3 regions of the Flexivirga sp. G2 genome follow, and region 2 is predicted to be linked to each of the others. Evidence: riboswitches for the same ligand, from Rfam matches in the RefSeq annotation. Region 2 holds a riboswitch; each other region holds the start of a gene.
What was found. A riboswitch is a leader RNA that binds a small molecule or an ion and turns the genes downstream of it on or off. The one in region 2 is predicted to bind S-adenosylmethionine.
Positions count from the first base shown of each region.

Region 1 (3,463 bases), 520 kb from region 2:
GGAGCGACGTCGCCGGCGGGCCGCAGAAGTAATACCCGTTGAATCGGGCCCTGCCGGGCTCCAGCGCACCGAAGTCGACCCCGTCCAGTGCACGCGTGACTCGACCCGCATTGGTGTCCAGGACGTCTCCGAGGCGTATGTGCGTCCGGAATTCGTTCTGCCACATGCCATATCGGCCGGGCGCCAGGGACTCCTCCGTGGCGGCGACCACCACGTGATCCGGGCCGACCTCGTACACCGGAACGTCGTCGATCGGCAGCACCGGCTTGAGGACCTGCCGCACGAAGTAGGTGGACACGCCGATCGTCCCGCCGCCGACGGCAGCACTCACACCGGTTGTCACACCCGCGGCCGGCGCGATCGCCCGGCGAAGCACATCCTTCGTCACTGCTCCATCGTCGCAGGTGGGAGGCACAATGGCCGGATGGACCTGCCGCTCGAGCTCCCGATCACCCCCATGCTTGCCAAGGCGACCGCTTCCGTTCCGGCTGCGGACAGCGTCGACGGCGGCATGCTCTACGAGCCGAAATGGGACGGCTTCCGGTGCATCGTGTTGAAGGACGGCGATGACGTCGAGTTGGCCTCGCGCGGCTCCAAGCCGCTCACGCGGTACTTCCCGGAGCTGGTGGAGGCGGTCCGCGCACAATTGCCGGACAAGTGCGCGCTGGACGGTGAGGTCGTGGTGCGTGCCGGCGAAAAGGGTTCGGCACGGCTCAATTTCGAAGCGCTGAGTCAACGCATTCATCCTGCGGAGTCACGCGTCCGCAAGCTCGCCGAGGAGACACCGGCGGAGATCATCTTCTTCGACGCACTCGTCGTCGACGGTGAGTCGCTGCTCGATCAAGGATTCGCGCAGCGGCGAGCGGCACTCGAAGCGGCGTTGAGTTCGGTCGGGACACCGTTCCACCTGACACGGGTCACCGATGATCCGGAGGTCGCGCAGGACTGGTTCAACCGTTTCGAGGGTGCCGGCCTCGACGGCGTGGTCGCTAAGGCGAAGCTGTCGCCATACCAGCCGGGTAAGCGCAGCATGCTCAAGATCAAGCATTCACGGACCGCCGACGCAGTGCTGCTCGGTTACCGGATCCACAAGAGCGGCAACGGAGTCGGCTCCCTGTTGCTCGGCCTGTATGACGACCACGGCAACCTGCGCAATGTCGGCGGCATCGTGTCTTTCACGGCCACGCGGCGGGTGGAGTTGATCGACGAACTCGCGCCGCTGGTGGTCCGCGACGACGAGGGTGACGCGGTGCGCGGTGAGACGGACCGGTCCCGGTTCAGCGGCAACAAGGACGTTTCCTTCGTGCGGCTGCGACCGGAGCGGGTGGTCGAGGTGAAGTTCGATCAGTTGGAGGGACAGCGCTTTCGGCACGGTGTGGGCTTCCTGCGGTGGCGACCGGACCGGGATCCGGAGTCGTGCCTGATGTCCCAGGTCGATCGCGCCCCTGCCTACGACCTGAACGATGTGCTGACCACCACCGACTGACTCGGACGTCTCACTGCGCGGACCCGCGTTGCTTCGTTGTGTGATGGTTACGGTAACGTCACGTTATACCCATCCAGAGCGGCCGAGAGATCTGGCTCGACGACGCCGCAGCAACCACCCCCGCGGGGCAGGTGCTCACGCCAGAAACGATGGAGGCGCATGATGACCGGGCATTCTGCCGACCCCGACCTGCGGGTCGCATTCCGCGAAGCGGTATCGAGCACGTGGGTGATCTGTGCCGCCGACGGCGGTCGGCCGGTCGGATTCACCGCAATCTCAGTTGTTTCCGTCTCCGTCGCACCACCGTTGGTGTCGTTCAATCTGAGCAAGTCATCGTCGAGTCGGTCGGCGATCGAGGCGACCGGGCGGGTGTCACTGCACCTGCTGGCGTCCCACCAGGACGACATCGCGCGGCGTTTCGCCGGTGATCGCACGTCACGATTCCTCGGCGACTGGCACTGGCACGAGGACGGCCTGCCGTCGCTGACCGAGTTCAGCGCGCGTCTGACCGCCGACATCGCGGCGACGGTCGATGCCGGCGACAGCCTCCTGGTGACCGCCCGCGTGACGAATCAGCAACAAGGACAAGGCGATCCGCTGGTTCATCATCAGGGCTCCTACCGCACTCTGAACCCCACACCTACTCTCGTTCTCCAGGAGGAGTCGGCATGACCGAACTGAAGTTTGCGTACTGGGTCCCGAACGTGTCGGGCGGTCTGGTGGTGAGCAAGGTGCCGCAACGCACGGACCACAGCCCGGCATACAACATCGATGCCGCGCAGGCGGCCGAGCGCTTCGGCTTCGCCTACGCGCTGACCCAGGTCCGCTACCTCGCTTCGTATGGCGCCGACGCGCAACACGAGTCGACGTCGTTCTCTCAGTTGCTGCTGGCACACACGCAGCGGCTGAAGGTGATCGCCGCCGTGCACCCCGGCTTCTGGCAGCCAGCCGTGCTCGCGAAACTTGCTGCAACGGCACAGGATTGGAGCAATGACCGTTTCGCACTGAACGTGGTGTCCGGCTGGTTCAAGAAGGAATTCACCAATCTCGGTGAGCTCTGGCTCGATCACGAGGAGCGCTACCGTCGCTCCGAGGAGTTCATCGAGGTGCTGAAGGGTGCGTGGACCACGGACGAGTTCACCTACCGCGGCGACTTCTACCGGACGCGCGACCTGACATTCCGCCCGCAGCCCGGCACTCCCCCGGAGGTCTTCCAGGGCGGCAACTCCACGAGCGCACGGAAGATGGGCGGGCGACTGTCCGACTGGTACTTCATGAACGGCGGCTCCCTCGACGCGATCGCCGAGCAGGTCGAGGAAGTCGAGTCCTACGGGCGTGAGCACGGCCGGCGACCCGGCTTCGGACTGAACGGCTTCGTGGTCGTGCGCGACACCGAGGAAGAGGCCCGCCGCGTCGTCCAGGAGATCATCGACAACGCCGACGAGGACAAGGTCCGTGACTTCGGGGAGGCCGTGCAGACCGCCGGCTCCGCCACGCGGGACGGCAAGGGCATGTGGGCCGGCTCGGATTTCAAGGATCTGGTGCAGTACAACGACGGCTTCAAGACCGGACTCATCGGCACGCCCGAGCAGGTCGCACAGCGCATCGTCGACTACAAGAAGGTCGGCGTCGATCTGATCCTCGCCGGCTTCCTGCACGTGCGTGAGGACATCGAGCGGTTCGGCACCCAGGTCATCCCGCTGGTGCGCGAACTGGAAGCCAAGGAAGCAGAACGCAAGTCGGCGTAATCACTCCACGCGGTTGCCGTCGGCGTCCCAGTGCTCGGCGACCTTCTTACTGGGCTGCACGCGGGGCGGCTCACCGGGCATCTTCGGATAGTCGGGCGGGAAGTTCAGTTCGCCACCGGGCAGCGTCTCCCACAGGTGCAGCAACGGCTCGAGCGAGTGCGCGGTGTCGTCCATGTCCGCCCAGGCGTCGCCGTCGGCCAGGAAGTCGGGGACGGTCACCAGGTTGAAA
Region 1 is NZ_AP039675.1:1,950,795-1,954,257, reverse strand. It holds gene ACZ50J_RS09285 (alpha/beta hydrolase family protein) at 1-388, opposite strand, end outside; gene ACZ50J_RS09280 (ATP-dependent DNA ligase) at 425-1,486, shown strand; SAM riboswitch class I at 1,553-1,642, shown strand; gene ACZ50J_RS09275 (flavin reductase family protein) at 1,649-2,158, shown strand; gene sfnG (dimethylsulfone monooxygenase SfnG) at 2,155-3,234, shown strand; gene ACZ50J_RS09265 (DNA polymerase domain-containing protein) at 3,235-3,463, opposite strand, start outside.
Region 1: another riboswitch for S-adenosylmethionine. It lies ahead of ACZ50J_RS09275 (flavin reductase family protein); the one in region 2 lies ahead of ACZ50J_RS06980 (aminotransferase class V-fold PLP-dependent enzyme).

Region 2 (3,463 bases):
TGCCGCAGCAGGCCGGCCGCGCCCGACCGGGGCTGCGCGGCACCGTGGTGCGCAGCAAGCACCACCTGACACTCCTGGCGGAGCACCGTGCGGGGATCTTCGCGAGCAGTCCCGACATACGCGTCCGGACCGCGGTGGGCGACTACCGGCTGCGAGCCGTGCACACGCCGGCGCCGCTGCCGGACATCGTCTCGGACTGGCGGACCGCGCTGCGATCACTCGCGCACTGGCGCGACGGACTGCCGGTGGGCCGGCCGTTGGTGATGGCCGGGGACTTCAACGCGTCGCCGTCGATGCCCGCGTTCCGCGATCTCGCCGACGGACTCACCGACAGCAGCCGGGCGACCGGCGCGGGCTGGACCCGAACCTGGCCGCACGACGCGTGGCTGCCGCCCTTCGTGCAACTGGACCACGTGTTGACCCGTGGCTTCGGTGTCGTGGCTGACGGCACCGTCGACATCGCCGGCACAGATCACCGCGGCTACTGGGCGCGATTGCGCCTGGAACCGGTCACCAACTCGATCACCAGGGGAGCGGCTCACTGAGGTCGCGCGGATCCGCCGGTGCCGACCAGCCCTCGTCGGTGTGCACGTAGGACAGGGCCGGGCCGTGCTCGACCAGGCGGCGTACCGCGGCGACCAGCCGGTCGACGTGCTCACCGTTCGTGGCCAGCCCGAGACTCGCCCGTATGGCGCACGCGCCCTCACCGACGACGGCGTCGCACAAGAGATGGGCGCAGAACCGGCCGTCGCGCACCGCGATGGCCTCCTCGTCGGCCAGCACCTGCGAGACCAGGGACGGGTCGTAGTCCTCGACGGTGAACGTCACGACGCCGACGTTCGGTCGCTCGCCGAGCACCTCGATGACGCGAACTCCGTCGATCGCGGCGAGTCCGGCACGGAGCCGACCATGTAGTTGCGCCTCGTGCGCAACGATCGTCGCGCGGTTCGCCTCCAACGTGGCGCAGGCGGCGGCGATCGCGACGGCTCCGACGGCGTTCGGCGTGCCGCCCTCGTGGCGGGCCGGACCCGTCTGCCATTGCGTCTGGTCGTGCGACACGCGCGCCGTCGCACCGCCGGCCGGGAGGTACGGGTCGGCGGCATCGAGCCAGTCGCTGCGGCCGGCGAGCACGCCCGCGCCATACGGGGCATAGAGCTTGTGGCCGGAGAAGGCGACCCAGTCGACCCCGAGCTCGTCGAGGTCGATTCGCACGTGCGGTGCGTACTGTGCTGCGTCGAGAACGGTGCGGGCGCCGAACTCCCTTGCCACTGCGACGAGTTCGGCGATCGGCCAGATCTCACCGGTTACGTTGCAGGCGCCGGTGAGCACCACGAGTCGCTCGCCCACGGGAGACTGCTCGAGCGCTTCGCGCAGCAGTTGTATGGCGTGCTGCGTGCCCGACGGAACGGGCAGGCGGGTGGTGCGGTCCTGCTCCCACGGCAGCAGCGCGGCGTGGTGCGCCGACTCCCAGGCGAAGACCCGGGTGTCCTGCGGCAGACAGTGCGCGAGCAGTCGCAACGCGTCGGTGGTGTTGCGAGTGAAGACGACCTCGTCGCCGGAGCGGGCCCCGACGAAGGCGGCGACCTGAGCGCGTGCCGCCTCGAACCAGCCGGTGGTGACCCGGCTCGCGTAGCCGGCGCCGCGGTGCACCGAGCCGTAGCGGCGCTGCACCTGCTCGGCTGCCTCGGCGACGGCGACCAACGCCGGTGTCGTCGCGCCGTGATCGAAGTTGGCGTAGTCGGTGACCGTGCGATGGACCGTCGGCACGCCGAGGTCGGCAGAGACGGTGGTGGGCAGGCCGTTCGCGGTGGCGCGGCTGGAGCGGGTGCCCACGGCGGGCACACCCAACTGCCGACCGGCCTCGTGCTGTGCGGTGGTGTCCTGCTCGGGGTCGATGCTGATGATGCTCAACGGCTGCTCCTTGGCCGATCAGGGATCGACGAGGGCAGTTGCAGAGCCGATCCGCGCTTGCCGACGTGTTGTCACGTCGGCCCGGTCGTCACCCGGAGCACCCCACCGCGGTGGAGGGTTGCCGCTCAGCTAGCCGGGGCTTGACGCTGAGACTCATGACCTGGCATCAAATGTAGCGGTCGGCCCCGCGGCGGCGTCAAACCCGTCCCGCGGAGTGGGAACGGGTGACGCGCCTCCGACGCTGCGCGCGGCGTGTTTCCCATGGGGCTGGTGGGGTTGTCGCGTACGGTGTTTTCGTGGCTACCCGTCCGTCCTCGTCGACAACGACCGCGCGCGCGACCCGGAGCAAATCCGGGTCCAGCGCGGCCGGCTCGCGCTCCCGTCCCGCGTCGGGACGCACCTCGACCCGCCCGCCCGCCAAGAAGGCGACCGGGGCGAAGGCCCGATCCGGTGGCAAGCCGGCCGGGGGCGGACTGCCGTTCCCGCTGCGCGCGGCACGCGGCACCTGGATGGGTGTTGCGCACGTCGCCGGGGGAGCCGCACGCCGGGTGGGTCACTCCGCTCGCGATCTCGAGCCGGAACTCCGTCGCGACGGTCTCGGCTTCGCGCTGATCGCGGCGGCCATCGTCGTCGCCGCGCGCGAGTGGTGGGGTCTGACCGGTATGGCGGGCGACGTCATACACGCGATCGTGGCGGGCACCTTCGGTCTCGGCGCGCTCGTGCTCCCACTGGTCCTGGTGCTGATCGGTGTGCACCTGATGCGTTCGCCGCGCGGCGACCAGGGCACCAACCGGGTGATGGTCGGACTCGCACTGTTCGCGATCGCCGTCTGCGGTGTCACGAGCATTGCCAAGGACATCCCGCAGCCGAGCGAGACCGACGCGCTGCGCGGCGCCGGCGGCATCATCGGCTTCCTCGCCAGCAGCCCGTTGGTGGCCGCCGTGCACACGGCGGGCGGCATGGCGCTGCTGCTCATCCTGGGCGTCTTCAGCATCCTGGTCATGACCGCGACGCCGGTGACGATGATCCCGGAGCGCCTCGCGATGCTGCGTGCCCGGCTCTTCGAGCACCACGGCCCGTATGTCGATGACGACGAGGCCGTCGATGCCGTCGCGCAGGACCTGCACGGCGACCAGATCGACGGCGGCAAGCGCAAGCGCCGCCGCAAGGCCAAGGGCGACGAGAACAACGTCGGACTGGACGGCGACGAGCCGTTCGAGCAGGCCGCCACCGTCGCGCCGCGGCGGACCAAGGGTGGCCGGGTCCTGCGGCCCGGCGAGAAGGACCCCGGCCAGGACGTCTACGACGTCGACGGCGCGGACCCGGCATCGCGGGAGCCGAAGAAGACAACGCCCGCCGCGGACACGCAGGCCGTGCCGCTGCCCGGCACCACCGGCAACCCGCCGGAGTCGATCAGCACGACGCCCGCCCTGCAGGCTCCGCCGACGACCCCGCTGCCGCAACGCGTCGAGCAACTCCAGTTGGCCGGCGACGTCACCTACACACTGCCCGGCAACGACCTTCTCAAGCCCGGCACCCCGCCCAAGTCACG
Region 2 is NZ_AP039675.1:1,425,974-1,429,436, forward strand. It holds gene ACZ50J_RS06975 (endonuclease/exonuclease/phosphatase family protein) at 1-545, shown strand, start outside; gene ACZ50J_RS06980 (aminotransferase class V-fold PLP-dependent enzyme) at 523-1,911, opposite strand; SAM riboswitch class IV at 1,960-2,072, opposite strand; gene ACZ50J_RS06985 (FtsK/SpoIIIE family DNA translocase) at 2,421-3,463, shown strand, end outside.

Region 3 (3,463 bases), 120 kb from region 2:
TTGCGAGCGGTGCGTTCGTGGGTCGTTGGAGACCTCGAGACGGTGGGCGAGGATCTGATGGTGTTTGTCGCCGCAGACGCCACGCAGGTCGTCGGCTTCGTGTCGATCGGCGAGAATGTGCACTGGACCGGTGAGCTCGACGCGTACATCGGTGAGCTCGTGGTGCGAGAGGGTCACGAAAAGCAAGGCGTCGGAACGCGATTGGTCCGGCGGGCAGAGCTGTGGGCGGCAGAGCGCGGGTTGCGACGCATCCGCTTGTCGACGGGCGCCGCGAATGCCGCCGCCCTCCATCTGTATGACGCCCTCGGCTATCAGCGCGAGGACGTCACGCTGAGCAAGCGTGTACCTGGATCTCCTGACCGTCGACGTCCGTGATCGTGGCGAAGTCACCGAACTCGGACTCGTTCAGGGTCGCCTGCGCACCGGCGGTCGTCGCGCGCTCGACGATCTCGGGCAGTGGAGTCGTCGTCTCGAACGTCAGTTGTATGGCGAAAGGGCCTGGCACGATGGGAAGTTCGTCGGTGTAGACGTGATGGAGTCCGACGGCGCCGCCCGGGTCGGGCAGGGTGAGTTGGGTGAAGTCGGGCCCGGCCACGCCGACCACGGCGAAACCGAGCGCCTCCAGCAGTCGCCGGTCGGACGCCTGGTCGTCGACGAAGCGGATGGGTGTGACGCGCAGGTCGCCCGCGTCCGGCCCGGGCTCGACGCCGGTGCTGGTGTAGCCGTAGAGATCCTCGGAGCGACCGTTGATGGTGAGCTCGTCCTCGCCGGACGTGATGGTGAGCGCGCGGCCGTAGGCCTCGTCGTAGACCATTGACTCCTCCAGATGGCCGGCGCTCCCGAAGCCGCTCGCGGTGAGTCGTCGCGCGAGGTCCTCCAGGGCGTCCGTCTCGAAAGCCAGGCAGGTCTGTCCCTGGCGCGCGCCACTGGTCGCGCCCGATGCCGAGTGCAGGGCGACCGATCCGGTGCGGCCGGCGAGCACGACCCAACCGCCCTTGTCGCTCGTGATGCTGACCGCCAGGCCGAGTGCGACCAGCAGTCGGCTCATCGCCTCGACGTTGTCGGTGAAGCGGATCGGTTGCACGGTCAGGCTCATCGGGTGGCTCCTTCGGCCAGGTAGTCGCGCAACGCCCGCTCGACGAGTGCGGACAGGCTGAGGCTGTCGTCGATGGCGCGATGCTTGACCTCGCGGATCAGGTCCGCCGGCAGGTAGACGTTGAACTGCGTCTTCGGTTCCGGCTGGGAGGTTGCTGGCATGCTAGCAACCTAGGTCGAATGGCATCGCAGGTCAACACCGCCGCATCGTTCGTATGACGGTCAGCGCCGCAGGTCGAGCACCTGGAAGACCTTGTCGAATCGACGGTCAGGGTCCGGTGCGACGAAACCCGGCAGACGGCCGTACTCGGTGAACCCTTCGGACAGGTAGAGTCCTTCGGCGCGGGTGTTGTCGCCGCGGAAGTCGATGGTGAGTTGCTCGCAGCCTGCCTCCCGTGCGGTGCGGATCAACTCGCGCAGCAACGCGCGGCCGATGCCGAGGCCGGCGAATTCGGTTGCTACTGCGAGGCGTTCGAGGTCGGCGTTGGCGCGCAGGGTGGGGCGTGCGTAGCGTCGCCAGTAGCCGAATCCGGCGATATGTCTGCCGTGAGTGTCTGTCTCGCGACTGCGCGCCACCAGGACGCGGGCGTTCGCCGGGCCCGCTGCGACGAGCGAGCGCAACAGGTCGCCCACCTCCTGCTCTGGGGGCGGCCTCGTCCAGCCGAGCGCGGCGTCGCCGCGGACCAGTGTGTCGAGCAGGGCCGTGATCGCGCTCAGGTCGTCCGCGTCGATGCTCGCGAGTGTTTCGATCGTGGCCGGCACGTGCGTCATGGCGCCATTCTGTCCCTCCCAGGGCGTCGGCTCGGCGCGCGCGGCTCACGCCATACATAACATTCTGAGGCGTCCAAAGGTAGAGACGGTTATGTATCGACACCTGGACCGCGCTAGCATCGCGACCAGGTCATGAGTGTCAGCGTCACAGCCCCGGCTCGCTGACCGGCAACCCTCCTCTCGCGGTGGGGTGCCCCGGGTGAGGACCGGGCCACCGGTGCAGATCGCCGAGTGGCAAGCGCGGGCATCACGAACGTGGGTCCGCCGCCGAGGGCGGTGCCATCCGTTCTCGGCGATAGTCGAGCACGGAAGGTCATCTCAGCATGAGCGACGACACCCCCAACTGGTCCTTCGAGACGCGGCAGATCCACGCCGGGCAGACCGCCGACCCGGCGACCGGTGCGCTGGCGTTGCCGATCTACCAGACCACGTCCTATCAGTTCAACGACACCGATCACGCCGCAAACCTGTTCGGGCTCAAGGAATTCGGGAACATCTACACCCGACTGATGAACCCGACGACCGACGTCGTCGAGAAGCGCATCGCCGACCTGGAAGGCGGCGTCGGCGCCCTGCTCGTCGCCTCCGGGCAGGCGGCGGAGACGTTGACGTTCCTCAACATCGCCGAGGCCGGCGACCACATCGTCGCCAGCCCGAGCCTGTATGGCGGCACGTTCAACCTGCTGAAGCACACGCTGCCCAAGCTCGGCATCCAGACCACCTTCGTCGAGGACACCAGCGACCCGGCCAGCTGGGAGGCCGCGATCCGGCCGAACACCAAGCTGGTGTTCGCCGAGACCATCGCCAACCCCAAGCAGGAGATCCTCGACATCGCGACGGTCGCGGGCATCGCGCACAACCACGGCGTCCCGCTCGTCGTCGACAACACCGTCGCAACGCCGTACGTGCTGCGCCCGATCGAGCACGGCGCAGACATCGTCATCCACTCGGCGACCAAATACCTTGGCGGACACGGCACTTCGATCGCCGGCGTCATCGTGGACAGCGGCAACTTCGACTTCGGCAAGGAGCCGGAGAAGTTCCCCGGTTTCAACACGCCGGAAGAGGCCTACCACGGTCTGGTCTACGCACGGGATCTCGGTGTGGGCAGTGAGCTCGGCGCCAACCTTGCCTTCATCCTGAAGGCTCGGGTGCAGTTGCTGCGCGACCTCGGCTCGGCCGTGTCGCCGTTCAACGCCTTCCTCATCGCACAGGGTCTGGAGACCCTCAGCCTGCGGATCGAGCGGCACATCTCCAACGCTCGCAAGGTCGCCGAGTGGCTCACGCAGCAGGAGCAGGTCGAGTCGGTGGTCTGGGCCTCCTTGCCGGACAGCCCTTACAATGCGCTCGCCCAGAAGTACACGCCGCTGGGCTCCGGTGCGGTGCTGTCCTTCGAGATCAAGGGCGGCATCGAGGCCGGCAAGAAGTTCGTCGAGGCGCTCACCCTGCACTCGCACGTCGCCAACATCGGCGACGTCCGCTCGCTGGCGATCCACCCCGCCTCGACCACGCACTCGCAGGGTCCCGACGAGGACCGCCTGGCTGCCGGTGTGACGCCGGGTCTGGTGCGACTGTCGGTGGGCATCGAGCACGTCGA
Region 3 is NZ_AP039675.1:1,546,123-1,549,585, forward strand. It holds gene ACZ50J_RS07485 (N-acetyltransferase family protein) at 1-375, shown strand, start outside; gene ACZ50J_RS07490 (hypothetical protein) at 326-1,096, opposite strand; gene ACZ50J_RS07495 (ribbon-helix-helix domain-containing protein) at 1,093-1,257, opposite strand; gene ACZ50J_RS07500 (N-acetyltransferase family protein) at 1,318-1,866, opposite strand; SAM riboswitch class IV at 1,995-2,113, shown strand; gene ACZ50J_RS07505 (bifunctional o-acetylhomoserine/o-acetylserine sulfhydrylase) at 2,190-3,463, shown strand, end outside.
Region 3: another riboswitch for S-adenosylmethionine. It lies ahead of ACZ50J_RS07505 (bifunctional o-acetylhomoserine/o-acetylserine sulfhydrylase); the one in region 2 lies ahead of ACZ50J_RS06980 (aminotransferase class V-fold PLP-dependent enzyme).